DNA from 4 places in the Rhodococcus sp. NPDC056743 genome. Region 1 is predicted to be linked to each of the others. Evidence: riboswitches for the same ligand, from Rfam matches in the RefSeq annotation. Region 1 holds a riboswitch; each other region holds the start of a gene.
The links. Region 1 has a riboswitch for cobalamin ahead of ACFRFQ_RS20560 (magnesium chelatase subunit D family protein). Riboswitches for the same ligand answer to the same signal wherever they lie in the genome.

Region 1 (7,941 bases):
CGGCGATATCGCAGTCGGCGGTGCCGTGCTGATAGAGCGGGGCGATGCGTTCTTCGCCGACTAGGACCGTGTCGAGATTGCGTCCTGGCCTTCCCGCCGCGAGTCCGTGATAGCCGGGGTCGATGTAATCCGGGCCCACCTTGAACGGTGCCACACTGCTACCGGAGCGCCGGAGCGCACCGATCAGTCCCGTTGCCACCGTGGTCTTTCCGCTACCCGATGCGGGTGCGGCGATAACTACGGCCGGCGTGGACGAACTCACCATTCGATGCCTCGCTGGCCCTTTCGGCCGGCGTCCATCGGGTGCTTGATCTTGGTCATCTCGGTCACCAGGTCGGCTGCGTCGATCAACGCCTGCGGCGCGTCACGCCCGGTGATCACCACATGCTGATTTCCCGGTCGATCGCGCAAGGTCTGCACAACCTCGTCGACGTCGACCCATCCCCACTTGAGCGGGTAGGTGAACTCGTCGAGGACGTAGAAGCGGTGCGTTTCGTCGGCGAGGCGTCTGGCGATTTCCTGCCATCCCTCCGCTGCTGCAGCGGCGTGATCTTCTTCGCTGCCGGCCTTACGAGTCCAGGACCAGCCCTCTCCCATCTTGTGCCACTGCACCGGGCCGCCGACACCACTCTCGTCGTGCAGGTTTCCGAGTGCGCGGAACGCGGCTTCTTCGCCGACCTTCCACTTTGCGCTCTTCACGAACTGGAAGACGCCGATGTCGAATCCCTGGTTCCAGGCGCGAAGTGCCATCCCGAACGCGGCGGTGGACTTGCCCTTGCCCGGTCCGGTGTGGACGGCAAGCACCGGTGCGTTACGACGCTGGCGTGTGGTCAAGCCGTCGTCGGGAACAGTATCGGGAACGCCTTTAGGCATGGTGATCTCCTGACATGAAAACGTTAGGCTGCGGCGCGGACGACACCCGCGACCTGCTGCGCTGACAATTCGGCAAGACGGACGCATCCGCCTCGTAGTTCTCGGGCCAATTCTGCGGCCAATCCCAAACGGACAAGCCCGGTTTCGCAGTCCACCACGATCGAGGCAACCGATGCGTCGGCAAGCAGGTGCGCGGCGACACGCGCGCGGTGCAGCGCGTCCTTGCCGCCGGTGGCACGGCCGTCGGTCAACGCAACCATGAGTGCGCGGCGCTGCGGATCCCGGAGCCGTTCGCGCAGAATCACCTCACGGGCACGCAAGAACCCTTCTGCGAGTGGCGATTTGCCACCGGTTCGCATGGATTGCAACCGGCGAACCGCGATGTCCACGGATGACGTCGGCGGCAGAACCAGTTCGGCTTCGCGGCCCCGGACGGTGATGACGGCTACCTTGTCGCGGCGCTGATAGGCGTCGCGGAGCAGCGAGACCACGGCGCCGGTCACCGCGGACAGTCGGTCGCGCGCAGCCATGGACCCCGACGCGTCCACCACGAACACGATCAAGTTTCCTTCGCGCCCTTCACGAATGGCGCCGCGCAGATCGTCCGGCGCCAATCGCAGACGGCCCGCCGTGCGGCCACGCGCAACCTGCGATTCCGCAGCGGCAAACACTGTGCTCGTCAGGTGCAGACCGTGCCCGCGATCGGTGGTCGACCGCACGACGCGTCCACGTGACGACGTGGATCGTGACCGCCGGCCGGGCGCACCTTCTCCGACGCCGGGAACTTCGAGAAGTTTGGCCTTGAACTGGCTGCTCGGCGGGGCGGACGGCCGATCGGTGGCGCGCACTCCCCCACCCGGACCGTCCGGATCATCCTGAGGCCCTTCATCATCCGGGCCCCCGTCATCCGGGCCCCCGTCATCCGGGCCCCCGTCTTCGGGTTCGCCGCCCTCGGGTTCACCGCTGCCTGATTCGGGCTCAGGATTCTCGGGCGGTTCCGGCTCGCCGGCCCGAGCATCCTCGTCGGCCCGGTCCATCGCGTCGTCGAGTTGCTGCTGATCGAGGCCCGGCTCGTCGAAGGGATCGCGTCGACGGCGATGTGGCAGAGTCAATTCCGCCGCGACTCGTACGTCTTCCTCGGTGACCTCGGTCCCACCACGCCACGCAGCATGAGCGGTAGCCGTACGGGCGAGAACAAGATCGGCGCGCATACCGTCGACGTCGAAGGACGCGCACAACGACGCAATCCGTCGCAGTTCTCGGTTGCTCAGCTCCACGTCATCCAGTCGGGTACGCGCAGAAAGGATTTCGGCGGCCAATTCCTGATCGGCGGGGGCGTAGCGGTCGGCAAACGCCTGCGGATCGCGTTCGTAGTCGAGGCGTCGGCGCACTACCTCCATCCGCACATCCACGTCGCGAGATGCGGACACGTCCACCGCAAGACCAAAACGATCCAGAAGCTGTGGACGCAGTTCTCCCTCTTCGGGATTCATCGTTCCGACGAGGACGAACTTCGCGGCATGTGAGTGCGAAATCCCGTCCCGCTCGACATGCACTCGACCCATCGCAGCTGCGTCGAGAAGAACGTCCACCAGATGATCGTGGAGAAGGTTCACCTCGTCGACGTACAGAACACCCTGATGCGCTGCGGCCAGCAGTCCGGGCTGGAAGGCGCGCTCACCGTCGCGCAATACCTTTTCGAGGTCGATCGAGCCGATGACACGGTCTTCCGTTGCCCCGACGGGCAGTTCGACCAGTCTGGCGGGACGTGTCGCACCGGCGTCGTCGACGGCCGGTAGCAAAGCCGTCAAGGCGCGCACGACGGTCGATTTTGCCGTGCCCTTTTCGCCGCGAACCAGCACGCCACCGATTCCGGGGTGTACCGCGCAGAGGAACAACGCCAACCGCAGTTGGTCCTGGCCCACCACCGCGCTGAACGGGAACCCCGCCACCGCCGCCTGATCGTCTTCTACCCGCACGTCGACATCCCTCCACCTCTCGGTTTCCTCGCCGAGAACTTGGCTTCATCCGAATGTCGCGGCAATCTGGCTGAGATCTCGAGAGATCTTTACAGTGGCGGGACCGCACCTGAATCGAACAGGACTTCCCCGCGAGCATTCGGTATCGAAAAAACCCTAGTCGGCCCACAATTGCGTGAGCCGACTGGGTCGCGCATCGAACGATTCAGCTGGCCAGCACGAACGGCTCGCCGCCACCGCGGCGCATCGGGGTGTGCGGAATACCGTCCTCGACAAACTCTTCGCCGTCAGCCTTGAATCCGTGCTTGCTGTACATGTCGACCAGATAGGTCTGGGCATTGATGCGGCACGGCGCCTCGCCCACTTCTGCCAGTGCAGCTTGCAGCAATCGCGTCGTATGACCCTGTCCGCGTGCTGCATGGGACGTGCAGAGTCGACCGATGCGGAAGCTCTTCTTGCCGTCGTCGTGCTCTTCGAGGAGGCGGAGTGTGCACACCACTTCGCCGTCCTGCTCCAGCCAGAAATGGCGGGTTTCCGTCAGCAGGTCCCGCCCGTCCAACTCGGGGTACGGGCAGGCCTGCTCGACGACAAATACTTCTACCCGAAGCTTCAACAACTCGTAGAAAGTCTTGTTGTCGAGGTCGAGTGCCCATGAACGCTTCAATGCTGCTGTTGCCGTCATGGGTGCGACTATCACACAGTTGCAGCGGTTTCCGCGACCGGAAGGGAAACAGTTGATGACGCGGAATCGAGCTCGAGCACCTTCGAGGACCAATCCCAGACCTGGTTGAAAAGTCCCTCGTTGTCGGTGAGCTTGACGCCGATGGACGGAACCATCTCGCGCAGCTTGCCCTTCCAGCCCTGGAATTCGGTCGGGAAGCAGCGCTCGAGGACGTCGAGCATCGCGGGAACAGCCGTCGACGCGCCGGGAGAGGCACCGAGCAGTCCGGCGATCGATCCGTCCTCGGCAGCCACGACAGCGGTACCGAATTCGAGGACGCCGCCCTTGCCCTTGGCCCGGCGAATCACCTGGACGCGCTGACCTGCGGTGATGAGCTCCCAGTCTTTGGTCTCGGCCTTGGGCGCAAATTCACGCAAATCCCAGATACGCCCGGTTTCACTCTTGGTGAGCTCGCTGACCAGGTACTTGACCAGGCCGAGTTCGCTGACGCCGACGCCGAGCATCGAGAGGATGTTGTTGGGCTTGACCGAACCGGGCAGGTCCGTGACGCGACCCTGCTTGAGGAACTTCGGTGACCAGCCGGCGTACGGTCCGAACAGCAGGCCCGGCTTGTTGCCGATGACACGCGTGTCGAGGTGCGGAACCGACATGGGAGGAGCGCCGACGGCGGCTTTGCCGTAGACCTTGGCGCTGTGCTGGTCGATCAGGTCGGGGTTGGTGCACCGCAGGAACGCGCCGCTGACGGGGAATCCGCCGAAGCCCTTGGCTTCCTTGATACCCGACTTCTGCAGCAGATGCAGAGCGCCACCACCGGCACCGACGAAGACGAATCGTGAACGCACGACGCGCTTTTCACCGGTGCGACGGTTGGTGACCTTCACGGTCCACGTCTTGTCGGAGTTCTGGGTGAGGTTGGTGACCTCGTGACCGAAGTACATGTTGCCGCCGGTCTTGCCGATGTAGCCGACGAGCTGCTTGGTGAGCGCTCCGAAGTCGACGTCGGTGCCGTCCTGGCTCCAGTTGAGGGCGATGGGATCCGAGAAGTCGCGGCCCTTTGCCATCAGCGGCAGGCGCTTGGTGAACTCGGCCGGATCGTCGATGTACTCCATGCCGCGGAAGAGCGGGTGGCCGGCAAGTGCGTCGTAGCGAGCACGCAAGTACTTGGCGTTGGCCTCGCCGTGAACGAAGCTCACGTGCGCGATGGGGTTGATGAATTCCTTGGGCTGCGTCAACACACCCTGCTCGACAGCGTGTGCCCAGAACTGACGGGACACCTGGAACTGCTCGTTGACGTTGACGGCCTTCTTGATGTCGACCGTGCCGTCCGAGTTCTCGGGGGTGTAATTGAGCTCACAGAGCGCGGAGTGACCGGTTCCCGCGTTATTCCACGGGTCGCTGCTCTCGGCTGCGACGGCGTCGAGCCTCTCGAAGGTCGAAATCGACCAGTCGGGCTGCAACTGGCGCAACAACGCACCAAGCGTGGCACTCATGATGCCCGCACCCACGAGCACTACATCCGTCTTCGTCTCTACCGCGTTCTGATTCGACACTGGAGAATCGACTTCCTTGTCATTAGCCGTGCGCGCATCCGCCTGCTGTGTTACGCCGAATAGGTTACCTGGGCGTAAGTGCGCCGTTTACCACCCCCAATTGTGCTCTACAACGCCGTCCGGAAACGACGATTAGATTGTGATCTGTGACTACATGGGTTCCAGACGTCCTCGGAGACGGATATCAGCAGCTGACCATTCCTCTCGGAACCGATCCGGACGGTGAGGGTGAGGTAGACGCCACACTCGTCCGCTATCAGCCGCCTGGCGAGGCCGTCCGGGCGAACCGCGCAGTTCTGTACGTACATGGGTTCACCGATTACTTCTTCCAGAAACATCTTGCCGAGCACTTTGCCGAGCAGGGTTACGCCTTCTTCGCGCTGGATCTGCGCAAGTGCGGGCGTTCGCTGAAACCGGGCCACACCGCGCACTATGTGTCGGATCTCGCACTGTACGACGCCGAGCTCAACGAGGCCCTGCGCATCGTGAACTCCGAAACCGACGGCAGCGAGCTCCTCCTGATGGCGCATTCGACCGGCGGACTCATCGTTCCCCTGTGGCTGGACCGACTCCAGCGCAAGCCGGGCGGCAGCTCCGGGCACGGCATCGCCGGCCTGGTGCTCAACAGCCCGTGGTTCGACTTGCAGGGTCCGTCGGTGGTTCGCAGTGTCGGCACCGCGGCCATCGACGCGTTGGGACGGGTGTCCGCGAAGACCGTCATTCCTGGCACGGGCCTGCCGACCTACGGCTCGAGTCTCCATGTCTCCGCCAACGGCGAGTGGGACTACAACCTCGATTGGAAGCCGCTCGAAGGGTGCCCGGTCACGTTCGGGTGGATGCGTGCCGTGCGCGGTGGGCACGCGCAACTGCACCGTGGCCTGGACATCGGCGTCCCCGCACTGATCCTGCGTTCGAAGAAATCGGAGTTCGCCAAGGCGTATCACCCCGGCGTCGACCTGGCAGATTCCGTCCTGGATGTGAAGCAGATCGCACGATGGGCCGGTTGCCTCGGTGACCGGACTACCATCGTTCCCATCGACGGCGCGCGCCACGACGTCTTCCTCTCGACCCAGAAGCCGTTGGCCACAGCCTTTTCCGAACTCGATCAGTGGTTGGAGTGGCTCGAACGCCACCTGACCGAAGACGCAGACACCACCACACAGGAGAACGCGCAGTGACGCATTACGACCTTGCCATCATCGGAAGCGGCTCCGGGAATTCGTTGCCCGACGAGCGGTTCGACGGCAAGAAAATCGCCATCCTCGAGGAAGGCATATTCGGCGGCACGTGCCTCAACGTCGGATGCATCCCGACCAAGATGTTCGTCTACGCGGCTGAGGTCGCCAACACGATCTCGCATGCCGAGAAATTCGGCGTCGACGCCACCCTGGACGGCGTTCGCTGGTCCGACATCGTCAAGCGCGTCTTCGGCCGAATCGATCCCATCTCCGCGGGCGGCGAACGCTACCGCAGCGAGGACAGCCCCAACACCACCGTCTACCGCGGCCACGCCACCTTCACCGGCCCGAAGACCATCGACACCGGAACCGGCGAGACCATCACGGCCGACCAGGTTGTGATTGCCGCCGGTTCACGCCCGATCATTCCCGCGGAAGTCGCCGCGAGCGGTGTGAAGTACTACACCAACGAAGACATCATGCGTCTGCCGGAACTCCCCGAGCACCTGGTCATCCTCGGATCCGGGTTCATCGCCACCGAGTTTGCACATGTGTTCTCCGCGTTGGGTTCTCGCGTCTCGATCATCGGCCGCAGCGGCCGCCTGCTTCGTCACCTCGACGACGAGATCTCGGAGCGCTTCACCGAACTCGCAGTCAAGAAGTGGGACGTGCACCTCGGGTCACCCGTGCGCTCCGTGCGCAACGAAGACGAGAACGTCGCCGTCGAACTGGCAAACGGCACAGTTGTTTCCGGTGACGTTCTGTTGGTCGCCGTGGGCCGCAAGCCCAACGGAGATCTCCTCGACCTCGACAACGCCGGCATCGAACTCGACGACAACGGTTCCGTCGTCGTCGACGAGTACCAGCGCACCACAGCGGAGGGCGTCTTCGCGCTCGGCGACGTCTCCTCCCCCTATCAGCTCAAGCACGTGGCCAACCACGAAGCGCGCGTCGTTCAGCACAACCTGCTCCAGGACGCGTGGAACGACACTTCGGGGCTGCGAGCCACCGATCACCGGTTCGTCCCGGCTGCAGTGTTCACCGATCCGCAGATCGCCGATGTCGGAATGACGGAGAAGCAGGCGCGGGATGCCGGACTCGACATCACTGTCAAGGTCCAGGCTTACGGCGACGTCGCCTACGGCTGGGCGATGGAGGATCAGGAAGGTCTGTGCAAGGTCATCGCGGAGCGCGGCACCGGTCGTCTTCTGGGCGCTCACGTCATGGGAACCCAGGCCCCGACTGTCATCCAGCCACTCATCCAGGCCATGAGTTTCGGGTTGTCCGCTCAGGACATGGCCCGCGGACAGTACTGGATCCACCCGGCACTGGCCGAGGTAGTCGAGAACGCGTTGCTCGGACTCGACATCTAGTCATGCTCGACATCTGAGAATCTGGTCAACGCACGAAGGCGGGCACTCCCACTGTGGAGTGCCCGCCTTCTTCTTATGTCAGATGTTCACCAGGGACTGGTACGGAGCACGATCTCGGTAGCGAGTTCGGCCGGAGCCGACTTCACGATGTCGTCGACTCCTGGCACTTCAGCCACCCGGAAGTCGGAGTACACAAACCGTCCGCTGGCATCGGCAATCGCCCGGCCGGCACTGCCGACCACGATGGTTGTCGGCACCTCCACCGGCGGAACCCCGGCAATATCGGCGGCAGACGGATGACCACGA
Region 2 (7,941 bases), on a different contig from region 1:
CTGAATAGGCGCACCGTGACGTGCGATCGTCTTTTCCTCGGCGCTGGGTCCATCGGAACGTCCGAACTACTTGTCCGCGCTCAGGCGACCGGCGCGCTGCCGAATCTCAACGAGCACATCGGCAAAGGGTGGGGCACCAACGGAGACGGCGCGATGGTGCGATCCTTCGGGTTCAGCGACGGCTCAGCGCAGGCTGCACCTTCAGCGTCACGCATCGTCGACGAAACCGGGCTGCCGCTGTCACTCGAAAACTGGCATGCGGCCGGGGTGCCGGTGAACATCGGCATGCTTTCCAGCCTGGGCATGACCCTCGACCCTCAACGCGCCGATTTCAGCTTCGACGCCCACGCAAACCGAGTAGTTCTCAACTGGCCGAAGAATGGCAGCGCGGCCACGATCGATGCGTTGCGTGCTGTGCAGAACAAAATGGCCTTTGCAGGTTCCACACTGCCCTCGGCATTGCCGTTTGCACAGGACGTCAATTGCTCGTTCACCGCGCATCCTCTCGGCGGCGCGGTCCTGGGTAAGGCCACCGACAGTTATGGCCGAGTCAAGGGGTACGAGGGCCTGTACGTCATGGACGGCGCAGTAATCCCTGGTAGCACGGGCACGGTCAATCCGTCGTTGACCATTACAGCGCTAGCCGAGCGCAACATCGCGGAGATCATCAACTCGAAGCGCTGAGGCGAGCTAGGAACTGAACGGATGGTCTCGGACGCCGATCAACACCCGGCAATCGGATGAGATCAGCCAGAAATTGTCATCGGCCTGGATTTCGAACAACCCCTCCTCGAGGCGAACGAGAGCCCGTGGGGTCCACTGCTCGAGAGTCTGTCGAATTATGGCGTCGACGTCGTCGCCGGGAGCCGTCAGCATATGTAGACGGGCGTAGGCCTGACGGACCCGCACGGTCAGATGCACCGAAGCCGGGTCGAAGGTGTCGGCAAAGTCGTCCGCCGACACCGGCGGACCCAACTCCGGGCGTGACGCTCCCGAACCGTCGCGACTGCGGCTCGAGAATCGAGACTTGACCCCGCTCTTGACCTGCTCCCACGTCCGCTCACGGTGGATAGTCGAATATCCCGTAATCGTGCCTCGATCGGGCGAGAGCACGACGTCGAAACCGTTGCGGGACAGCCGCAGGTAACCACCGCTCGACGGTTTACGGGCAGACTTCAACAAGAAGTCCTCGAGCATGTTGCGCAGCTGGAATTCCGCTGCCCGCTCGTCTCCGCCGTGGTGGTAGCGGAAGCTGTCCGTAGCGCGGACTGTAACCCGGACGTCGTGGACATCCTCGACCGAGATGTCGCCGACCGGCAGGTCTTGTGACATGCGGATGTGTTTGGCCGTGCCGTGCGGAACACCTACCGATTCAGGGGCGCCCGACTGCTCGGCCCGCAGAAATCCGTCGCACCCGTCCGCGCGGCACCAACCGTCGACGTACTCGGTCTGGTTGGTGCAGCGGACGCCGTCCCGTCGGAAACGTGTGCAAACTGGCATTCCGCCATTATGGGTCGAAGGACCGACAAAGGTCGGTAACTACTCCCCTTCGAGCTCACCTTCGGTTTCCAGATACACCTGACGCAACCCGTCGAGCGTCTTCTGCTCCGGGTGCTCCCACATCTTGCGCTCAGCAGCTTCGAGAAGTCGTTCGGCGATACCGTGCAGTGCCCACGGGTTGGACTGCGTCATGAACTTCTGGTTCTGCTCGTCCAGGACATACGTTTCGGCAAGCTTCTCGTACATCCAGTCCGCGACAACGTTGGTGGTGGCGTCGTATCCGAAGAGATAATCGACAGTCGCGGCCATCTCGAAAGCGCCCTTGTACCCGTGCCGACGCATAGCGTCGAGCCACCGCGGATTGACGACGCGAGCGCGGAACACTCGTGCCGTTTCCTCCGAAAGTGTGCGGGTGCGAACCGATTCGGGCCGGGTGCTGTCGCCGATGTATGCCTCAGGAGACTTCCCGGTCAGCGCACGCACCGTTGCGACCATGCCACCGTGGTACTGGAAGTAGTCGTCGGAATCCGCGATGTCGTGCTCACGGGTGTCAGTGTTCTTGGCCGCCACGTTGATTCGACGGTACGCGCTGCGCATGTCGTCGGCGGCGGGGATTCCGTCGAGGCCGCGGCCGTACGCAAAACCGCCCCACGTGGTGTAGACGTCGGCGAGGTCGTCGTCGCCGCGCCAGGTCTTGGAGTCGATGAGTTGCAGCAGACCAGCGCCGTAGGTTCCGGGCTTGGAGCCGAAAATACGCGTGGTTGCACGCCGCGCGTCACCGTGTTCGGCAAGATCTGCCTGTGCGTGGGCGCGGATGTAGTTCTGCTCATCCGTCTCGTCCAGCGCTGCGACCAATTGCACTGCGTCGTCGAGTAGCGCCAGGACATGCGGGAACGCGTCGCGGAAGAACCCGGAGATGCGGACCGTAACGTCGATCCGCGGGCGGCCGAGTTCTTCGAGATCGATAACCTCGAGGTTGACGACGCGTCGGCTGGCTTCGTCCCAGACGGGGCGAACACCCAGGAGCGCAAACACTTCGGCGATGTCGTCGCCGGAGGTGCGCATAGCGGCGGTACCCCACACCGACAGACCCACCGAGCGCGGGTACTCCCCGTGATCGGCCAGGTAGCGGGCGGCGAGGGACTCCGCCATTGCCTGACCGGTCTCCCACGCCAAACGCGACGGAACTGCTTTGGGATCCACCGAGTAGAAATTGCGACCGGTGGGAAGGACGTTGATCAGGCCGCGCAGCGGTGAGCCACTCGGGCCGGCCGCGATGAATCCGCCGTCAAGTGCGTGCAGCACCTGCTTGATCTCGCCGGAGGTCTGGCGCAGACGCGGCACCACCTCGGTGGCTGCGAACTGCAGAATCTTCACGACGGTCGGATCGTCGCTGAGTCCTTGCGCAGCAGCGGGATTCCACTCGGCCTCCGACATGGCACGGACCAGCGCGTGCGCCTTCGCCTCGATGTCGTCGACGCGGTTACGCGATTCGTCGCCGCCCTCGCTCAAACCGAGTGCTTCGCGAAGACCGGGAACGCTCTGCTCGCCGCCCCACATCTGGCGGGCCCGCAGCATGGCGAGTACCAGTTCGATCTCGGCGTCACCTTCGGGTGCGCGGCCGAGAATGTGCAGGCCGTCGCGGATCTGAACGTCCTTGATCTCGCACAGCCAGCCGTCGACGTGCAGGAGCATGTCGTCGAACACGTCTTCTTCCGGACGCTCGGCAAGCCCGAGGTCGTGGTCCATCTTGGCTGCACGCATCAGCGTCCAGATCTGCTGGCGGATAGCCGGCAGCTTGGACGGGTCGAGCGCGGAAATGTTGGAGTGCTCGTCGAGCAATTGCTCGAGGCGGGAGATGTCGCCATAGCTCTCGGCGCGAGCCATCGGCGGGATCAGGTGATCGACCAGCGTCGCGTGCGCGCGACGCTTTGCCTGCGTTCCCTCTCCCGGGTCGTTGACGAGGAAGGGGTAGATCAGCGGCAGGTCACCGAGCGCCGCGTCGGTACCGCAACTGCTGGACATGCCCAGTGTCTTGCCTGGCAGCCATTCGAGGTTGCCGTGCTTGCCCAGGTGAACAACTGCGTCGGCACCGAATCCGCCGTTGTCCGGGGTCGCAGCGATCCAGCGGTACGCGGCGAGGTAGTGGTGGCTCGGCGGCAGATCGGGATCGTGGTAGATCGCGACAGGCTTCTCACCGAAACCCCGAGGCGGCTGGACCATGAGCACGATGTTGTTGAATCGCAGTGCCGCGATGACGATTTCGCCGTCCGGATCCTGCGAGCGATCGACGTACAACTCGCCGGGCGCTTCGCCCCAATGCTCTTCGACGCCGCCGCGCAGATCTTCAGGCAAAGTGGCGAACCACTCGCGGTACTGCGCTGCCGAAATGCGGATCGGGTTGCCCTCGAGCTGCTCGGCCGTGAGCCAGTCGGGATCCTGCCCACCCGCGGCGATGAGGGCGTGGATCAGCGCGTCGCCATCCTTGGCGGCCAACCCGGGAACAGCGTCCGGGCCGTCGACGGGGCCGAGGTCGTAACCGGCGCTGCGCATTTCGGTCAGCAGATCGATCGCGCTGGCAGGTGTGTCGAGACCCACGGCATTGCCGATGCGAGCATGCTTGGTCGGGTATGCCGACAGCATCAACGCCACACGGCGCTCGGTGGTCGGGATATGACGCAACTTGCCGTGACGCACCGCGATGCCGGCGACGCGGGCTGCGCGTTCCGGATCCGGCATGTACGTGGACAGTCCGTCGGAATCGATTTCCTTGAACGAGAACGGCACCGTGATGATGCGTCCGTCGAATTCGGGGACCGCAACCTGAGTTGCGACATCGAGCGGCGACAGTCCGTCGTCGTTGGCATCCCACGTAGCGCGGCTGCTGGTCAGGCACAGTCCCTGCAAAATCGGAACATCCAACGCGGCGAGCGCTGCCACGTCCCAGGCCTCGTCGTCGCCGCCCGCGGACGCCGTAGCCGGCTTGGTTCCGCCGGCCGCGAGGACCGTCACGACCATGGCATCGGCGCGGCGGAGCGTGGTCAGCAATTCGGCTTCGGCGCTGCGCAACGACGCGCAGTAGATCGGCAGCGCAGTGCCGCCGGCATCGGCAATCGCGTCGCAGAGTGCCTGGACGTAGCGGGTATTACCGGCGAGGTGCTGGGCGCGGTAGTAGAGAACCGCGATAACGGGACCACTGCTGTCGGTGATGACGGGAGCAAAATCAGCGATTCCCCACGACGGCAACCGCGTCGGAGCCTCGAAGCCGTGGCCGGTGAGCAGCACCGTGTCTGACAGGAAGTGGTGCAGCTGCGCCAGGTTGTCCGCGCCGCCTTCGGCCAGGTAGTTGTGCGCTTCAGCAGCCACGCCCGGGGAGACTGTCGAGCACTCCATGAGGTCGGCATCCGGTGCGTGTTCGCCGCCGAGCACTACAACGGGCAGGCCACTGGCCAGCACCATGTCCAGGCCGTCTTCCCAGCTCCTACGGCTGCCGAGGATGCGCACGATCACGAGGTCGACACCGTCGAGCAATCCCGGTAGGTCCTCGGAAACCAGCAGGCGAGAGGGGTTTGCCCAGCGATACGAGACACCGTCGCCGTTGTCCTGACTTGCGCGAGCACTCAGCAGATCGGTGTCGGACGTCGAGAGCAGAAGAATCACAGGTGAAACCTTCCTGGGGTTTCGCGCCCCGTGAAAAAGATCTTTCATCGACAGCAGTTGAGGGTCTGACTCGTGTTTACGAACGGAAACAGTTCCGCGTGTACACACTCACAGTGGCGCGACCGCACCGGAATCTCACCGGTTTCCTCACCTGCTGTCACTGGTTGACCGTGATGCTACCGGTCGTGGGTCCGCGCTCTGCACGGTCGTACCCTTGACCCATGTCCACAGACCGTTTTCAGCCAGACGCGTGCCCTGGAGCGCTGCAGGTTCATCAGGCCGCTGACGGCCCGTTGGCTCGTGTGCGCCTCCCCGGCGGCGCTTTGGCCCCGCATCAGTTGCAGGCACTCGCCGAGGCTGCGCGTGACGTGGGCAACGGGCAGATGGAACTCACCTCGCGCGGAAATATCCAGCTCCGAGCGGTCAAGGACCCCCAGGTATTTGCCGAACGGATCGCGGCCGCTGGTTTGCTTCCCTCGGCAACGCACGAACGAGTTCGCAACATTCTGGCGTCGCCGCTCTCCGGCCGGATCGGGGGTGTTGCCGACGTACGTGAACTGGTTCACCATCTTGACCTAGCGGTGCAGGCGGACCCCGCATTGGCACAGCTACCTGGACGAACACTCTTCACACTCGACGACGGTCGCGGCGACATCAGCGGTCTGCACGGCGACTTCGGACTGCACGCGCACAGCGAATCCGAACACTCGCTCGTCCTGGCCGGGAATCGCACGAACCACCTGGTCCACGTCGACGACGCTGTGCCGTTGCTCCTGGACGCTGCCCACGCATTCCTGAGTCTTCGCGACAAGCACTGGCGCTTGGCGGAGGTCCCGGACGGAGTCGCTCGAACCATCGACCACCTTGGCCTGGCAGCCGAATTTTCCGGTGCCGTCGATCTGGCCCCGGACGCAGGGCCGTCCATCGGGTGGCTCGAACAACACGACGGAACCGTCGCATTGGGCGGTGGACTCCGCTTCGGGCTCCTCGACGCCCGGCTCGCCGAATTCCTCGCTGCCATCGAAAAACCCGTGGTCGTGACGCCGTGGCGCTCGATCATGATCTTCGATTTGGACGAAGGCGCAGCCGAGCAGGTGGTGCGGGTTCTCGCTCCGATGGGCTTGATCTTCGACGAGAATTCGCCGTGGCTCGACGTCAGCGCCTGCACCGGAAGCCCCGGTTGCGAGAAGTCGCTCGCCGACGTCCGGGCCGACGCCATCGACGCCGTCGAGCAGGATTCACTGCCCATCGAAGGCCGGCAGCACTGGGCCGGCTGTGATCGTTCCTGCGGGCGCCCCCGCGCGAAAGTAGCCGACGTGATTGCGACGACTGACGGTTACCGGGTGAATCCGACCGATCAGTGATGCCTCTATCCTGTGCCCCATGATCGAGTACATCCGTGACGGCGCAGAAATCTATCGCCAGTCCTTTGCCACAATTCGGGCCGAAGCCGACCTGAGCCGTTTTCCGGCGGATGTCTCACAAGCTGTTGTGCGGATGATCCATGCGAGCGGTCAGGTAGACCTGGTCGACGACATCGCGTTCACACCGAACGTCGTCACCGTCGCCAGAGCTGCTCTGCGGGCGGGTGCACCGATCTTCTGTGACGCGAACATGGTCGCCGCCGGCATCACCCGTACACGTCTACCCGCCGACAACGAAGTGGTCTGCACACTGCGCGATCCTCAGGTTCCGTTGCTGGCGAAGACAATCGACAACACGCGCTCTGCTGCCGCTGTCGAGTTGTGGGGGCCGAAACTCGAAGGCGCCGTGGTCGCGATCGGCAATGCGCCGACCGCTCTGTTCCATCTCCTGAACCTGATCGAAGCAGGCGGTCCGCGGCCTGCTGCTATCGTCGGCGGACCCGTGGGATTCATCGGATCCGCCGAATCCAAGGAAGCGCTGATCGAACATCCTAGCGGCATAGAACATTTGATACTGCGAGGCCGACGCGGCGGTAGTGCCGTCACTGCGGCTGTCGTCAATGCGATTGCGAGCGAACAAGAATGAGCGAAGGCAAGTTGTGGGGAGTCGGCATCGGACCCGGCGATCCCGAGTTGGTGACCGTCAAAGCCGCTCGCGTGATCGGTGAGGCCGACGTCATCGCATTCCATTCCGCGCGGCACGGCAAGAGCATCTCCCGCGGGGTTGCCGCTCCGTACATGCGCGACGGCCAGATCGAGGAACACCTCGTGTACCCGGTCACGACTGAAACCGTCGACCATCCGGGTGGGTATCAGGGTGCGATGGACGAATTCTACGAAGCCGCAGCCGAGAGGTTGGCCGTCCACTTGGCCGCCGGACGCACCGTTGCGCTACTCGCCGCAGGCGACCCACTGTTCTACAGCTCGTACATGCACATGCACAAACGCCTGGCGGATCGCTTCGAGGCCGAGGTCATCCCCGGTGTCACCTCCGTCAGCGCCGCGTCGGCCGCACTCGGAAAACCCCTGGTAGAAGGCGATGAGATCCTCACCATCCTGCCCGGGACGCTGCCGCAGGCCGAGCTCACTCGACGACTCAAGGAAACCGACGCCGCAGCGATCCTCAAGTTGGGCCGCACCTTCCCACCCGTCCTTCGCTCCCTCGAGGACGCCGGCCGACTCGGCGAAGCGCACTACGTCGAGCGGGCCAGCACACCACGCCAGCGCGTCGATGCTGCCGCCGATGTCGATCCGGACAGCGTTCCGTACTTCTCCATCGCCATAGTTCCGAGCCCGTCGAACAACGCCAGCCCGCGCGAAGACATTGCAGGTGAGGTTGTTGTCGTCGGCCTCGGGC
Region 3 (7,941 bases), on a different contig from region 1:
TCAGGTCACCATCGAGTACGACGGTGACAAGCCGGTTCGCCTCGACACCGTTGTCATCTCCACGCAGCACGCCGCAGACATCGATCTCGACAACCTGCTGACCCCAGACCTTCGCGAGAAGGTGCTCAACTCGGTTCTTGCCGACGTCAATGTCGTTGATCTGGATACCTCCGATGTTCGTCTGCTCGTCAACCCGACGGGCAAGTTCGTCCTCGGTGGCCCGATGGGCGACGCTGGTCTGACCGGACGCAAGATCATCGTCGACACCTACGGCGGAATGGCTCGCCACGGCGGCGGCGCATTCTCCGGCAAGGACCCGTCAAAGGTCGACCGCAGTGCTGCATACGCAATGCGCTGGGTTGCCAAGAACGCCGTTGCGGCCGGCCTCGCCGATCGCATCGAGGTTCAGGTTGCCTACGCTATCGGCAAGGCTGCTCCGGTCGGCTTGTTCGTCGAGACGTTCGGCACCGAGAAGACCGATCCGGCTCGGATTCAGCAGGCGATCACCGAGGTGTTCGACTTGCGTCCGGGAGCGATCATCCGCGATCTCGATCTGCTGCGTCCGATCTACGCGCAGACCGCGGCGTACGGTCACTTCGGACGCACCGATATCGATCTCCCGTGGGAGAGCACGGATCGTGCGGACAAGCTGCGCAGCGCAGCAGGTCTCTGATAACTGACGTACAGACGGGGCGCGGGTGGGCGCGGAAAGAGTAGCGGCAGAGGTCGATCCGGTAGCCCGGGTACTCCCGATGCTCCCGCTCGCCCACCTCGATCGAGAGTTCGACTACCTCGTTCCCCGTGAACTCGAAGCGGATGCGCAACCCGGTGTACGGGTGCGCATCCGCTTTGCTGGTCGTCTGGTCGACGGTTTCATCGTCTCCCGCGAGGCGACAAGTGATCATCAGGGCAAATTCGGGTGGCTCGAACGTGTCATCTCCGCCGAGCGAGTCCTCACTGACGAAATAGCGCAGTTGGTCGACCGCGTTGCCGAGCGCTACGCAGGCACCCGGGCGGACGTGCTCCGGCTAGCCGTCCCGCCGCGTCACGCCAAGGTCGAGGGCGAGGCGTGGGAACCCAGCGGTGACATTGCCGCTCCCACTCTGGACGAACGAGGATGGCACCTCTATCACTACGGAGATGCGTTTGTCACCGCCGTCCGCGAACTGCGCGCTCCGCGAGCGGTGTGGCAGGCATTGCCCGGTGAAGACTGGCCGCTGCGGTTGGCCGAACTTGCGGGCTCGGTGGCGTCGGCAGGCAAGAGTGCGGTCATCGTTGTTCCGGATCAGCGTGATCTCGATCGAGTCCTTGCCGCGTGCGAGAAAGTATCCGGACCTGAAGCGGTAGTAGGGCTTTCAGCGGGACTTGGCCCGGCCATGCGCTATCGGCGGTGGCTTGCGGCGCTCCGCGGAAGTGCTCGCATCGTCGTCGGAACGCGAAGTTCCGTATTTGCTCCCACTCCGGACACCGGACTTGTTGTCGTGTGGGACGACGGCGACGACAACTTGTCCGAGCCGCGCTCGCCGTACCCGCATGCCCGCGAGTCCGCGGTGTTGCGGGCGCATGTGGCGGGGTGCGCCGTGGTGATCGGCGGGTTCTCCCGAACTGCGGAGTCTCAGGTGCTCGTCGATTCGGGGTGGGCCCATGATTTGGTTGCCGCTCGCGATGTGGTCCGGCACTGCTCGCCCAAGATCACTGCTCTGGCGGACAGTGATCATGCGTTGGCCCGCGACCCCGGCGCGCGGGCAGCGCGGTTGCCGGCGATCGCTTTTGCCGCTGCCAGGCGCGCATTGGCCGACGGCCGTGGCGTGCTGGTTCAGGTGCCGCGGCGTGGTTACGTTCCGACGCTCGCTTGCGGGAAGTGCCGGGCACCGGCGCGGTGCCGTCGCTGCAACGGGCCGTTGGCGTTGCCGTCTGCCGCCGGGCCGGACGGCGCCGGAATTCCCGAGTGCCGCTGGTGCGGCGTCGCCGATGCGGCCTACCGGTGCCATGCCTGCGGAGCCAAAGCGCTTCGTGCCGTCGTGGTCGGGGCCGGCCGAACAGCCGAGGAACTCGGTCGCGCGTTCCCCGGGGTGAAGGTCGTGCTGTCCGGTGGCGGCGATGTGGTCAAGGAAGTTGCCCAAGGCCCCGCGCTGGTGGTCTCGACCGTCGGCGCAGAACCGGTGATGACCGGGGGCTACGGTGCTGCGTTGTTACTCGACGGGTGGGCATTGCTCGGTCGCGCCGACCTTCGCGCCGAAGAGGAGACGCTGCGACGCTGGATGTCGGCTGCCGCCTTGGTGATTCCACTCTCTGACGGCGGCGAGGTCGTTGTCGTCGCGGATTCGGGAATCCCGACGGTCCAGGCCTTGGTGCGATGGGATCCGGTCGGTCACGCCCGCAGTCAGTTCGACGAACGCGACGAGGTCGGCTTTCCGCCTGCGGTGCATCTGGCGGCAATCGACGGTGGTAGCGCCGCGATTGCCGAATTGGTGGCCTCCGCTGATCTACCTGCCAGTGCAGTTCTTCTCGGGCCCGTGGAATTGCCTGCGGGGGAGAGGCTTCCGTATTCGGGCGAGGACGAGGCAGGTGTAGCTCCCGAGCGGCTGCTGATTCGGGTGCCGCGCAAGGACGGCCGGGCACTGGCTGACTCTCTGGCTCATGCTCGCGCGGCTCGGAGCGCCCGCAAATCTTCGGGTCCGGTGCGTATTCAGATCGACCCGCGCAGAATCGGCTGAGGATTTCTTGGTGACCTGGAGCGCTGCATGATCACGGACAGGTGCTGCTTATACTGACCACTGTCTGACGAGGGAATGCCGGTGAGAATCCGGAACTGACGCGCAACGGCGATGGGGTTTCCCACGAGTCCGAATACTCGTCCGGCACCACATCGAAGTGGTGATCGTAACTGCATCCTGTGATGCCGATTGCCGCATGTCGGGCTCCGCGACCGAGCCCCTGATCGAAGGACGACTTTCCGTGCCCACCGCACCGCTGACGCGCGCACTCACTGCCGCGACCGGATTACTCTGCACCACCGCACTACTCGCCGGTTGCTCCAACGCTTCGCCGCCGGACGCCACAACCCCGACAACAGTCGCCGCTGATGCAGCGGGCCCCACCAGCTACCCGTTGATACTCGAAAATTGTGGGGTGACAGTAACATTCGATTCGGCGCCGCAACGAGCTGTGTCGCTGTATCAGGGTTCGACGGAAATATTGCTCTCGCTCGGTCTCGGCAACCGGATGGTGGGTACCTCCACGTGGTTCGATCCCGTTCTCGCTCCTCTCGCAGCTCAGAACGACCTGGTGCCGAGACTCGCCGACAACGACGCGTCGCTCGAGGTGGTACTCGACACCGAACCCGACCTCGTGACGTCGGCGAGCGCCCACACTTTCACGTCCGCTGTCGTCGCAGAGCGGTCGCGATTCGCCGAACTGGGGATTCCCACGTATCAGTCGCCGTCTGTCTGTACCGACGCCGTCGTGGCGGGAGAGAACGTCTCGCGTACGGAGACTCTGAGCATCGACACGCTGTACCGGGAGATTCGTGAGTTGGCGGCGATCTTCGACGTGCAGGATCGTGGCGCAGAGTTGATCGCCGAACTACAGTCGCGCCTTTCGGTGGCCGCGGCTGATGTGGCCGGTTCGGGAAGAACAGTGGCTTTCTGGTTCTCCGGGCTCGAAGCTCCGTACATGGCCGGATGCTGTTCGGCTCCAGGGCTTCTTGCTGAACAGGTGGGTGCCGTCAACGTATTTGCAGACCTCTCCGATGATTGGCCGGAAGTGAGTTGGGAGGCGGTTGCAGACCGTGACCCGGATGTTCTGGTGCTCGGTGATCTTCACCGTCGGCGGGTAGACGGTGATTCGTTGGAGACGAAGATCGTCTTCCTCGAATCGAATCCGGTGACCGCGCAGATGTCTGCCGTGCGCAACCGTCACTACGTCACGTTGTCCGGGGCGGAGATGGACCCGGGGATCCGTGAGATCGACGCTCTGGAGAAGCTCGCGGACGGGCTGCGCGTGACGCAGGGCTGATTACGGCTCGCGTCGTTGCACCCTCCAGCGATGCGATATATCGTCGAACTATCAGCGATATCGGTGGAGGGCAGCAGCTATGGACAGGCATTTTCCCGAGGGCGAGCGTGGACGCGGGCATCGTCGGGGGCGGTTCGGACCTGACGGTGGACAGGGCCCCGGCTTCGGTCCCGGCGCGCACTTCGGTCGTGGTCGCGGACGCGGCGGGCGGGGGCGCCGCGGTGACGTTCGTGCAGCTGTTCTGCTCCTCATCGCCGAAGAACCGATGCACGGCTACGAACTGATTCAGCAGATCGTCGAACGCAGTGGCGGAGTATGGAAGCCGAGTCCTGGTTCCATCTACCCGGCGCTGTCTCAACTCGAAGACGAAGGCCTCGTGATCATCGACAAGGTGGCCGGGCGCAAGACAGCAAAGCTCACCGAAGAAGGCGTCGCGTACGTCGAGCAGCACCGGGAAGACCTCGGCGCACCGTGGGACGAGGTTCGTGACAGCGTCGGCGCCCCGGAACAGGATCTGCGTGAGCTGATCGGACAACTGATGGGTGCTGCCGGTCAGGTTGCCGCAGTTGGTACTCCGGAGCAGGTCAAGGCCGCCGCCGATGTTCTGATCGAAGCGCGTCGGGCGTTGTACCGCGTGCTTGCCGACGACGGGTCCACCGACACCGACAGTTAGGCGCGGCCCAGGGTTTGTGCGCCCGATCACGATCGCCGGGAAGTATGAACTAGCTTGGTAAGCAAGACAATCACTTCGATAATCAGGAGAATTCATGACCGTCCACAACTTTGCCGTCAAGGCTGCCGACGGGTCCACCGAGGATCTGAGCCAGTACAAGGGCAACCTTCTGTTGATCGTCAACGTGGCAAGCAAGTGTGGATTCACGCCGCAGTACGAAGGCCTCGACGCCCTGTATCGCGAGAACAAGGACCGTGGTCTTCGGGTCATCGGATTCCCGAGCAACCAGTTCGGAGATCAGGAACCGGGGCAGGACGCCGAGATTCAGGAGTTCTGCAGCACGACCTACAACGTCACATTCCCGGTGTACGCCAAGATCGAGGTCAACGGAGACAACGCGGACCCGTTGTACAAGCATCTCCGCAGTGAGGCGCCCGGTGACTTCGGGCCCGAAATCGGATTCCTTTTCGACCACGTCAGCAAGACCCGCCCCGAGGCGATCGGTACCGACGAGGTGAAGTGGAACTTCACGAAGTTCCTCGTCGATCGTGACGGAGCAGTAGTTCGTCGTTTCGAGTCGACAGTCACGCCCGAGCAGATTGCTGAAGAAGTTTCGGAGCTGCTGTAACTATCAGCAGGTCTAGGTACTGAATATTTGGCCGTGATCCCGGGAGCCCCTTGCAGGGTCTCCCGGGATTGCTGTCTCGCCACCGTCGATCTCGACCAATGAAATCGGCAAGACAACAGTTGGAGGATGCGCCCCATGGCACACGTACAGCGTTTCGACCACATCGGCATCACCGTCGCGGATCTCACCTCGGCGACGGCGTTTTTCGTCGGGCTGGGCCTCGAGCTGGAGGGCACCGGATCTGTGGAGGGCGAATTCGTGGAGACCGTCTGCGGCATCCCGGGCGCCCACTGTGAAATCGCAATGCTACGGCCGCCGGGCGGAGGTTCTCGGCTGGAGCTCTCGTCCTTCGTCACGCCCGACCATGTGTCCGGATCGCCCACGGCAATGGCCAACGAGCTTGGGCTACGCAACGTGTCATTCGAGGTCGGCGACCTCCAGGCTGCCATCGACGCTGTTGCGGCGGACGGGTACGGGCTCATCGGCGGCATCGGTGAGTACGAGAACAGTGTGCGGATGGCCTATGTGCGGGGGCCTGAGGGGATCATCGTGTCCCTGTTCGAGCAGATCGGCTGATGCGCTGCGCAGTATTAGACAGGCATACTGTTGAAAAATACGGGTGATATCCGACTCGAACTACCAATTCGGGACTAATTAAACAGGTACCCTGGCTAATGAGACTAGGGAGAACCGCATGGATGAGCGAGCGGACCGACTGCGCGAAGACGTAGCATTGTTCAGCCGAAGGATCCGAACCAAGAGTGCCGGGCATTTGTTGACTCCAACCCAACTGCAGGCCCTTGCGCATCTGGATCGGGTTGGCGCGATGAGCGCGCGGGCGCTGGCCGACCTGGAACAAGTGGCGCCGCAAACGATCGCACGTACCGTGCTCCTCCTCGAAGAAAAAGCCATGGTGACGCGCACCGTCGATCCACATGATGCCCGCGCCAGTTTGATCGCGATCACCGATAGCGGCCGCAGGACCCTGGACGTGGACCGTGCTACTCGTAGCGAATGGCTTACCTCCGTGCTGGAGGAGCAGTTCACCGATGTCGAACGTGAGTTGCTTTATCTGGCAGGACGATTGCTGCGTCGTGCCGCCGAGTCGACCGATACGACACCGACACAGGAGTCGGTGATTCGCGTATGACTGCCGTCGCGGACGACGTAGACACCAAGACCTTGCCGGTTCCGTTTCGCGTGAGCGGTGCGGCCGCGACCGGCAGTATTCTGCAGCCACTGAACTCGTCGATGATTGCAGTGGCGATTGTCGGGATCGCCGCTCAGTTCGGTTCGACATCGGGCGTTTCCTGGATTATCTCCGCGATGTACATCACGACCGCCGTGGGTGCCCCGATGATGGGGCGGCTCGGTGCATTATTTGGCGCCCGTCGCGTATTTCTCGGTGGTCTGGCGCTGGTCGCGATCGGATCGTGCGTCGGGATGCTCGCCCCGAATGTCGGGTGGTTGATCGGCGCATACGTGATACTCGGATTCGGTATTTCGGCGCACATGCCCAACGCGATGACGATGATTCGCAGCTACTCGGAGCGTTACCGACGCCAACCTCGTACTGCGATTGCGACCCTGGTCGTCTGCAGCCAGTCTGTTGCCGCTCTCGGCCCAACGGTGGGTGGTCTCCTCGTGGGGACATTCGGGTGGCAGTCGATCCTGTGGGTGAATCTTCCCGTCGTGGTGCTCAGTGCTGTTGTGGTCATGCATGCTGACGTGGGTTTTGCCGGCGGCAGACGAGTGTCGGTCCGGGAAGCGCTTCACGCTCTCGACGTACTCGGAATCGGGCTGTTCCTCGTGACGATTACGTCGGCAATGGTGTTGCTGATTTCGTTGCCGAGCAACCCGACATGGTGGCTGCTTCCGGTTGCCGTCGTGGGACTCGGCCTATTCGTGTGGTGGGAGCATCGCGCTCCGGAGCCGTTCCTGGATGTCGAGGCTTTGGCACGAAATCGTGCCCTCAGTGCCACACTGGGCCGGACATTGCTCACGTACACGTGCTTCTACTGCGTTTTCTTCGGAATTCCTCAATGGCTGCAATATGCGCGGGGGATGAGCCCGATCGAGGCCGGCCTGACGATGCTTCCCGTCGCGGGGGTCAGCGTGGTGGCAACCATGATCGGATCACGCACCTACCGGCGATACGGTGCCCGCCGCACTCTTCTTGTCGGTACGTGCGCGCTGCTCGTCGGCGGAGTGCTGATCGCTTCCGTCGAAAGTTCGACGGCACCGGTCCTGGTACTTCTCCTGGTGGCCGCGGTACTGGGTGTGCCTAACGGCTTCAACAACATTGGCAATCAAAGCCTGATCAATGCAGTGACAACCGTGGACGAGGTCGGTGCTGCTATCGGTGTGTACCGCACAGTCGCGTTCATCGGCGCGAATCTTGCCGTGGTGGTGCTGCAGGTGACCGCCGGCCATCAGATCGACGACGCCGGTTTGCACAAGACCGGGTGGTTCATCGCCGTTGCCGGGCTGGTTCTACTTGTGGGGATCATGTTCTCGCGCAACATGGGACCGGCCCGAGCCGTCGATTCCCGGAGTTCGTCTGCCTGATTTGGCTTCTCGATCAGCTGGCAGCGGCGCGACGGAGATCTTCGCAGGTGCTCCG
Region 4 (7,941 bases), on a different contig from region 1:
TGACTTTTGCGGCTTCCGTGGAAATCGTCAGCGTCAGCGCCGGATGGGGAAACTATTCCGGCCTGTCACTGGGAGTGTGCGCCGCCGCGTTTGCGACACGGGGCGTCATGTCCCTCATCAGACGCAATATTGCAATGGCCCACGAACGAGAAGAACAGGAACAGCGGGCCGTCGTGGAGGAACGCGCACGAATGGCGCGCGATCTCCATGACATCCTCGGACACTCACTCACTGTCATCACCGTCAAAGCCGAACTGGCCAACCGATTGCTGGACGTCGACATCGAGCGAGCCCGCAGCGAACTCGACGATCTCGAACGACTTTCCCGAGACGCGTTAGCCGATGTGCGCTCTGCCGTGGACGGATTTCGAACCATCTCGCTTCCTGTCGAGATCGCCCGCGCCCGGGAGGCTCTGCGTGCTGCGGGCATCGAAGATCGTGCCCCGAACAGTACCGAGATGGTCCCGCGCCACTTGCGTGAGTTGTTTGCGTGGACCGTCCGGGAAGGTGTCACCAACGTCGTACGTCACAGCGCCGCAACACAATGCACCATCACCATCGATGAGAAGAGCGTCGAGATCGCGGATGACGGCATCTGCGGCGAGGATACGACGATCGGCAACGGGTTGACCGGACTGCGTGAACGCGCCGCAGCAGCGGGAGCCCGTCTGACCATCAACGCCGCCGCGCAACACGGCTTTTCACTGCAGGTCCACGAACAGGAGAACACGTGAGTATCCGGCTACTACTTGCCGACGACCAGGCATTGGTCCGCGGCGCCCTTGCCGCACTCCTCGATCTCGAAACCGATCTGAGCGTGGTCGCAGAAGTCGGCCGAGGAGACGAGGTTGTTGCGGCAGCGATGGAACACCGCCCCGATGTTGCGCTCCTGGACGTCGAGATGCCGGGACTGGACGGGATTGCCGCCACGTCGGCGTTGCTCGAAGTGCTCCCACAGACCCGGGTACTCATCGTGACAACCTTCGGGCGGCCGGGGTTTCTTCGCAAGGCGATGCATGCCGGGGCCACGGGTTTTGTCGTCAAGGACACCCCGGCACGGCAACTCGCCGACGCGGTACGACGCGTCCACGCCGGATTACGCGTCGTAGATCCCACACTGGCGGCAGACAGCCTCGTCAGCGGCGAATCTCCGCTGACCGATCGCGAAACCGAAGTATTGCGCGCCGCGAAGGCCGGCGCGCCCGTCGCAGCTATCGCGGCCGAACTCTTCCTCTCAGCTGGCACCGTTCGCAATCACCTGTCGTCTGCGATGGGGAAGACCGGTGGTGCAACCCGCGGAGAATCCGCTCGAATTGCCGAAGCCAATGGTTGGTTGTGAGGAGAACAGGGTCCCCACATCGAGTCCCGTTTCCGGCAATTCCGTCGCAATGAGCGTCAATCCCGCTCACGCCTGCAGTTCGAACCGAAATATTCACGTATCCTGTTATCTGATTCCACAGGAACACTGTGCGGAACCAACTAACGGAGTGTCCACCTATCTGTGGTTATTTCCTAGTTATCAACTGGTGGACGGGTAAACACGGGGGGAAGGCTCATGGCGCAGAGATTCAGCCAACGATTGAATGCGCTCTTCGAGTCCGCCCCCAATCACGTCACCAACGCCATGGTTGTGCGCAGCATGACCGAAGACGGTTGCCGCATCTCGACTCCCTACTTGTCACAACTCCGCACGGGCGTCCGAACCAACCCGTCACCCGAAGTTGTCGCCGCCCTCGCACGCTTCTTCGAAGTGACTCCGGACTATTTTTTCAACCCAGACCAAGAGGTGCCATTTCTCGCAAGCGGCGATTCCGATCACCTGCTGCTCGCCCAGCTTCACAACGATCGCCTACGCAACCTCACGTCTCGGGTCGTCGACCTCTCCCCAGCCTCACAGGCATTGCTGGTCGAAATGGCAGAGAACCTCCGATCATCGGAGAATCTTCCCCGCGTACCTCCCGACTCGAACTCGTACTCGTGGCGCGCCTAGCCCAGGCATACAGGCACTCCTTTTCCTGCTCTGACGCTCGTGACCCTATGCTGAGCAATGCAGCTGGTTCGCCCGGCGCGGTCATGAGGAGCCCCGAAGACCGTTCCTGGCGTCGAAGCTCCGTCAGCTCAGGCTGACGGAGTGAGAGGGAACCCGGTGAAAATCCGGGACTGTCCCGCAGCGGTAAGCAGGAACGACCGCCGTCTACATGCACTGGGCAACTTGTCTGGGAAGCGACGGCCAGTAGGTTCGATCACCTCGATCGAGAGCCCGCGAGTCCGAAGACCTGCCGACTGTGTCGGGCACGCCGTGCCCGACGGTCCACCGCCTCGTGGAATGGGCGCGTAGATCTCGAGAAGTGGTCGCACGTTTGATGCGGCCTCATGAGGTGTACCCGTCTGCCGGCAGTGGCCATCAGTGCATTGGCAATCTGGAGAAACTCCGTGACAACTACATTCACCGCGACCGTGCTGGGCTCTCCGCGCATCGGTCCTCATCGCGAACTCAAGCGGGCAATCGAAAGCTACTGGGCGGGGCGTATCGACGCCGACGCCTTGGCGCGAGTAGCCCGTGACCTCCGTCGGCAGGGCTTGGCCGACCTCCGTGACCAGGGCCTCGACTCCGTCCCGATCAACACCTTTTCTTTCTACGACCAGATGCTCGACACGGCAGTGCTTCTCGGAGCGTTGCCGGAACGGGTCGCGTCCGTCGCCGATCCGTTGGACCGCTATTTTGCGGCCGCACGCGGCACCGACACCATCGCCCCGCTCGAGATGACCAAGTGGTTCGACACCAATTACCACTACCTGGTCCCCGAGATCTCACTGTCCACGACGTTCTCACTCGATGCCTCGAAGGTGCTCGGCGAACTGGCGGAAGCCCTCGCCGACGGAATCCCCGCTCGCCCCGTTGTCATCGGACCCGTCACGTTCCTGCTGCTCTCGAAGGCAGTCGGAAACGACGAGCCGCTGCTCCCTCGACTGGGCGAACTGATTCCGCTGTACGGCGACCTTCTCGGCAAGCTCGCCGACGCCGGGGCCGCCTGGGTCCAGATCGACGAACCCGCGCTCGTCGGTGACCGCACCGCCGAGGAGATCGAAGCCGCACGCTCCGTCTACGAACAGCTCTCGTCGCTGCCGAATCGACCGGCAATCCTGCTGGCGTCGTATTTCGGATCATTGGGCGACGCACTTCCGGCCCTGGCGTCCACTGGCGTCGACGGTGTGGCGATCGACCTTGTCGCAGGACATGATTCGATCGGTTCCGTCCCCGAACTCGCCCGGAAACTTGTTGTCGCCGGAGTTGTCGACGGCCGCAACATCTGGCGAACCGACCTGGATTCGGCGCTGTCCTCGCTGGGCGCTCTGCTCGGCAGCGTCGACACTCTTGCCGTCTCGACGTCGTGCTCGCTCCTGCACGTTCCGTACTCGCTCTCTCGAGAACCGGATCTGGACAAGGCGCTGCGCTCCTGGCTCGCTTTCGGCGCCGAGAAGGTACGGGAAGTGGTCACACTTGCTACCGCACTGAATCACGGACGTGAATCCGTCGAAGACGAATTCGGTCTGGCCCGCGCCGCCGCGTCGACTCGCCGGGACGACAAGCGTCTCAACGACGCGACCCTGCGTGGGCGCCTTGACGCCGTGCTGAATTCGGCGACCAACCGAGCCCCGGCATCAGAACGTCGCAAGGCACAGGCCGAATTGCTGTCGCTCCCTCCGCTTCCCACCACCACTATCGGTTCGTATCCGCAGACATCCAAGATCCGGGTGGCACGCGCGGCACTGCGCACGGGCGAGATCGACGCAGACGAATACATCTCCCGCATGCGCGCCGAGATCGCGGATGTGGTTGCGCTGCAGGAAAAGTTGGACCTGGATGTGCTCGTACACGGCGAGCCCGAGCGCAACGACATGGTCCAGTACTTCGCCGAGCAACTCGACGGGTTCTTCGCGACCGCACACGGCTGGGTTCAGTCGTACGGAACGCGCTGTGTGCGTCCGCCGATCCTGTACGGCGACGTCTCGCGCCCGAAGCCGATGACCGTCGACTGGATCACCTACGCGCAGTCCCTGACCGACAAGCCTGTCAAGGGGATGCTCACGGGACCGGTCACGATTCTGGCGTGGTCGTTCGTGCGTGACGATCAGCCACTTGCCGACTCCGCCAATCAGGTTGCTCTGGCGATCCGGGACGAGACGATCGACCTGCAGGCCGCCGGCATCGGCATCATCCAGGTCGACGAGCCCGCTCTGCGCGAGCTTCTTCCGCTGCGTGCGGCCGACCAACCGGCGTACCTGGACTGGTCGGTCGGGTCGTTCCGACTGGCAACGTCGGGCGTCGCGGATTCCACGGCGATCCATACCCATCTCTGCTATTCGGAGTTCGGTGCCGTGATCGGCGCGATCGCAGGCCTGGATGCCGATGTCACCTCGATCGAAGCCGCCCGCTCGCACATGGAGGTTCTCGATGACCTCAGCGCCGTCGGATTCGACCTGGGTGTCGGCCCGGGCGTGTACGACATCCACTCGCCTCGCGTGCCTGGCGTCGACGAGATAGCAGATTCTCTCCGCGAAGCACTCACGGCGGTCCCGGTGGAACGGCTGTGGGTCAACCCGGACTGCGGCTTGAAGACGCGCGGCCCGGTCGAGGTCGAGGCCTCGTTGCGCAACCTCGTCGAGGCAGCAAAGCTGGTACGAGCGGAACTGTAGGGCTGTGCCCCCGGTGCGTCTTTCTGGTACTGCGCACTACCAGAAAGACGCACCGGGGTGTGCCTTTTTAGTCAAATCATGTACTAACAGACCGGCTTCTCGCGCTAGAGTGACGCCATGGAAGCCGCAGCAGAAGAAACTCAGGGAACAGCCGGAGAACTCAACTTTTGGTCGTTCATCGAGTTGGCGAACAAACGACTGTCCGACGAGCACGGCTTTCGCCACCATCTCGCCACCGAGGTTCTCCTGACACTCAACCGCGCATCCAACGTGGTCACCTACGATCTCGAGTCCTCGATCCACCGGCCACGCGGCTGGTCGTGGTCATCTTTTCGCCTGATGTTCGTCACCTGGCTAGCCGGGCCGATCGAGCCGAAAGCCGCGGCTGAGCTCACCGGAATGAGCCGGGCGGCCGTATCGAACCTATCCAAGACACTGCTCGCCGACGGCCTGATCGATCGCCGTCCTACCGCAAACGACGGCCGCTCGGTGCAGCTCTATCTGACCGAGAAGGGGCGAGAAGAAATGGTCGAGGCGTTTCGCGAGCAAAACGAACGCGAACACGCCTGGGTCAGCGTCCTCAGCGAGGCAGAACAGCGAATTCTTGTCATGCTCCTGGACAAACTGATCAGCAATCGCAGCCAGTTCGACGTGCGCGGCCGGAACTAACAACACAACAGATACCCGACGAAGGGTTGCACCTGTCACCTCATTTTAGTTAATGTGTTTACTATCTGGTCAATGTGAGTCAGACGGAAACAGCACAGAAGGAGGCCGGACATGGCGTTTTACCGACAACTCGGCAATGTCCCCCCGAAGCGTCACACTCAGCACCGTGACGAAGCAGGCAACCTCTACTACGAGGAGTTGATGGGCGAGGAAGGATTCTCCTCCGACTCGTCACTCCTCTATCACCGCGAGATTCCGTCGGCGATCGTCGACGCAACGGTCTGGGAACTGCGCGACCAGAGCACCACCCCCAATCACCCGCTCAAACCGCGCCATTTGAAGCTGCACGACTTGTTCCCGGAGAGCATCTGGGCCGAAACAGACGTGGTGACCGGGCGACGCTTGATCCTCGGCAATGCCGACGTTCGCCTGTCCTATGTCATCGCCGGAGCGGCATCTCCCCTGTACCGCAACGCAATCGGCGACGAGATGGTCTACATCGAATCCGGCGAAGCTACCGTGGAAACGGTCTTCGGCGCACTAGAAGCGCGTGAAGGCGACTACGTCCTCATCCCGATGTCCACGACACATCGCTGGATCCCCAAGGGCGACAAGCCGCTCCGCGCGTACGCCATCGAGGCGAACAGCCACATCGTTCCCCCCAAGCGATACCTCTCACGGTTCGGTCAGTTGCTCGAGAACGCACCGTTCTGCGAACGCGACCTGCATGGGCCCACCACTCCCCTGATCGCCGAAGGTACCGATGTGGAGGTCTTGGTCAAGCACCGCACATCTGCCGGCATCGTCGGAACCCGCATGGTCTACCCGACGCATCCGTTCGACGTGGTCGGTTGGGACGGCTGCCTGTACCCGTACACCTTCAATATTTCCGACTACGAGCCCATCACCGGCCGCGTGCACCAGCCGCCGCCGGCACATCAGGCGTTCGAGGGCAACAACTTCGTGATCTGTAACTTCGTGCCACGCAAGGTCGACTACCACCCGCTGTCGATCCCGGTGCCGTACTACCACTCCAACGTCGACTCCGACGAGATCATGTTCTACTGCGGCGGCGACTACGAGGCACGCAAGGGCTCCGGCATCGGCCAGGGCTCCATCTCGGTTCACCCCGGCGGACACGCACACGGCCCGCAGCCAGGAGCATACGAACGCAGCATTGGTGCAGAGTTCTTCGACGAGCTGGCGGTCATGGTCGACACGTTCCGGCCGCTCGAACTCGGCGAAGGCGCGTTGGCCTGCGAAGACGACAACTACGCTTGGAGCTGGGCGGGACGGGGGCCGCAGCAATGACCGTCATCTCCCCACTGCTGCGCGGGCTGTGCGACGACGCTGCCCTGTTCCCGCCCGGCAATGCTCCTCTTGCCGAAGCAGTTCCGTCGCATCAGTCGTACCTCGAAGCGGGCTACTCCGCACTGGTCGGCCCGTTCGTCTTCCCCGCGCCGCGATTGGACGAACTCTCCGCGCACGTCTGCGCCGATCAGCCTGTGACACTGAGTCTCACAGTTCCTGCCGGTCCGGACGCCACCGCGGCAGCCGTGGCGAAAGCTTTGGCCATCCCGGGCGTCGACGTCGCCGCCGTGGAGGTCGGAACGCCCGCCGACGTAGCGGCTGATCACGCTTTCGACGAGCTGGCACGCCTTCACACCGCGTATCCCGACATCGACATCTTTGTCGAGGTACCACGAGACAGCCGACGCGACGACTACATCGCCGCGCTCGAAAAGTCCGGCTACAGCGCGAAGTTCCGCACTGGTGGCGTTCAAGCCGAGGCATACCCCGACGAGAACGAACTCGCCGACGCCATCATTTCCGTTGTCCGCGCTGGCATTCCGTTCAAGGCCACCGCTGGGCTGCATCACGCTGTACGTAATACGGATCCCGAGACGGGTTTCGAGCAGCACGGCTTCCTCAACATCATGTCGGCTGTCGGTGCCGCGGCGACCGGCGCAGATCGCTCCGATGTTGTTGCCGCACTGGCACAGCGGGATGGAGATGCTCTCGCACGCAGTGTGTCCGAACTCGATGACGAGGATGTGCGTCGACGCTTCCTCTCGTTCGGCACCTGCAGCATCTCGGATCCACTGACCGAACTCGAAGACCTGGGACTGATTCACCGGTCCGAGAAGACAGAAGGAACACTCGCATGACCATGACGACCATCAACATTCCCGCCGACTCTCTCTTCGGACTCGACAATCTGCCGTACGGCGTGTTCTCCACCGCGGGCGGTGCTCCTCGCGTCGGCGTGCGAGTGGGCGACTCCGTCATCGATCTCGCAGTAGCTCTGAGTGATTCCGTCTTCGCGGAACCGACCTTGAATGCGTTCATGGCCCAGGGCCGCGAACGCTGGGTATCCGTGCGCAACCAGATCACCGAACTTGTGGCCGGAGAAATCCCCTCCGACGCAGTCTTTTCCGTTGATTCCGTGGAGATGCATCTGCCGATCGCTGTGGCCGACTACGTCGACTTCTACGCGTCGGAGAATCATGCAACCAACCTCGGGCGTCTCTTCCGCCCGGATTCCGCTCCCCTGATGCCCAACTGGAAGCACCT

Region 2: it holds a riboswitch for cobalamin, as region 1 does, so the genes downstream of both, cobN (cobaltochelatase subunit CobN) here and ACFRFQ_RS20560 (magnesium chelatase subunit D family protein) in region 1, are expected to answer to the same signal.
Region 3: it holds a riboswitch for cobalamin, as region 1 does, so the genes downstream of both, ACFRFQ_RS08355 (ABC transporter substrate-binding protein) here and ACFRFQ_RS20560 (magnesium chelatase subunit D family protein) in region 1, are expected to answer to the same signal.
Region 4: it holds a riboswitch for cobalamin, as region 1 does, so the genes downstream of both, metE (5-methyltetrahydropteroyltriglutamate--homocysteine S-methyltransferase) here and ACFRFQ_RS20560 (magnesium chelatase subunit D family protein) in region 1, are expected to answer to the same signal.

The regions. Positions count from the first base shown of each region.
Region 1 is NZ_JBHTZI010000008.1:391,481-399,421, forward strand. Features, by position in the region: gene ACFRFQ_RS20550 (cobyrinate a,c-diamide synthase) at 1-265, opposite strand, end outside; gene cobO (cob(I)yrinic acid a,c-diamide adenosyltransferase) at 259-873, opposite strand; gene ACFRFQ_RS20560 (magnesium chelatase subunit D family protein) at 897-2,825, opposite strand; adenosylcobalamin (AdoCbl) riboswitch at 2,862-3,008, opposite strand; gene ACFRFQ_RS20565 (GNAT family N-acetyltransferase) at 3,058-3,534, opposite strand; gene mqo (malate dehydrogenase (quinone)) at 3,546-5,084, opposite strand; gene ACFRFQ_RS20575 (alpha/beta hydrolase) at 5,231-6,262, shown strand; gene mtr (mycothione reductase) at 6,259-7,635, shown strand; gene ACFRFQ_RS20585 (alpha/beta fold hydrolase) at 7,722-7,941, opposite strand, start outside.
Region 2 is NZ_JBHTZI010000003.1:445,927-453,867, forward strand. Features, by position in the region: gene ACFRFQ_RS09320 (GMC oxidoreductase) at 1-684, shown strand, start outside; gene ACFRFQ_RS09325 (hypothetical protein) at 691-1,500, opposite strand; gene cobN (cobaltochelatase subunit CobN) at 1,540-5,160, opposite strand; cobalamin riboswitch at 5,199-5,347, opposite strand; gene cobG (precorrin-3B synthase) at 5,382-6,524, shown strand; gene ACFRFQ_RS09340 (precorrin-8X methylmutase) at 6,544-7,170, shown strand; gene cobJ (precorrin-3B C(17)-methyltransferase) at 7,167-7,941, shown strand, end outside.
Region 3 is NZ_JBHTZI010000003.1:193,280-201,220, forward strand. Features, by position in the region: gene metK (methionine adenosyltransferase) at 1-673, shown strand, start outside; gene ACFRFQ_RS08350 (primosomal protein N') at 699-2,717, shown strand; cobalamin riboswitch at 2,740-2,877, shown strand; gene ACFRFQ_RS08355 (ABC transporter substrate-binding protein) at 2,959-4,017, shown strand; gene ACFRFQ_RS08360 (PadR family transcriptional regulator) at 4,097-4,690, shown strand; gene ACFRFQ_RS08365 (glutathione peroxidase) at 4,785-5,318, shown strand; gene ACFRFQ_RS08370 (VOC family protein) at 5,454-5,894, shown strand; gene ACFRFQ_RS08375 (MarR family winged helix-turn-helix transcriptional regulator) at 6,013-6,468, shown strand; gene ACFRFQ_RS08380 (MFS transporter) at 6,465-7,886, shown strand; gene ACFRFQ_RS08385 (TetR/AcrR family transcriptional regulator) at 7,900-7,941, opposite strand, start outside.
Region 4 is NZ_JBHTZI010000011.1:288,330-296,270, forward strand. Features, by position in the region: gene ACFRFQ_RS25710 (sensor histidine kinase) at 1-734, shown strand, start outside; gene ACFRFQ_RS25715 (response regulator) at 731-1,339, shown strand; gene ACFRFQ_RS25720 (helix-turn-helix domain-containing protein) at 1,556-1,990, shown strand; cobalamin riboswitch at 2,098-2,299, shown strand; gene metE (5-methyltetrahydropteroyltriglutamate--homocysteine S-methyltransferase) at 2,434-4,698, shown strand; gene ACFRFQ_RS25730 (MarR family winged helix-turn-helix transcriptional regulator) at 4,816-5,367, shown strand; gene ACFRFQ_RS25735 (homogentisate 1,2-dioxygenase) at 5,479-6,678, shown strand; gene ACFRFQ_RS25740 (hypothetical protein) at 6,675-7,535, shown strand; gene fahA (fumarylacetoacetase) at 7,538-7,941, shown strand, end outside.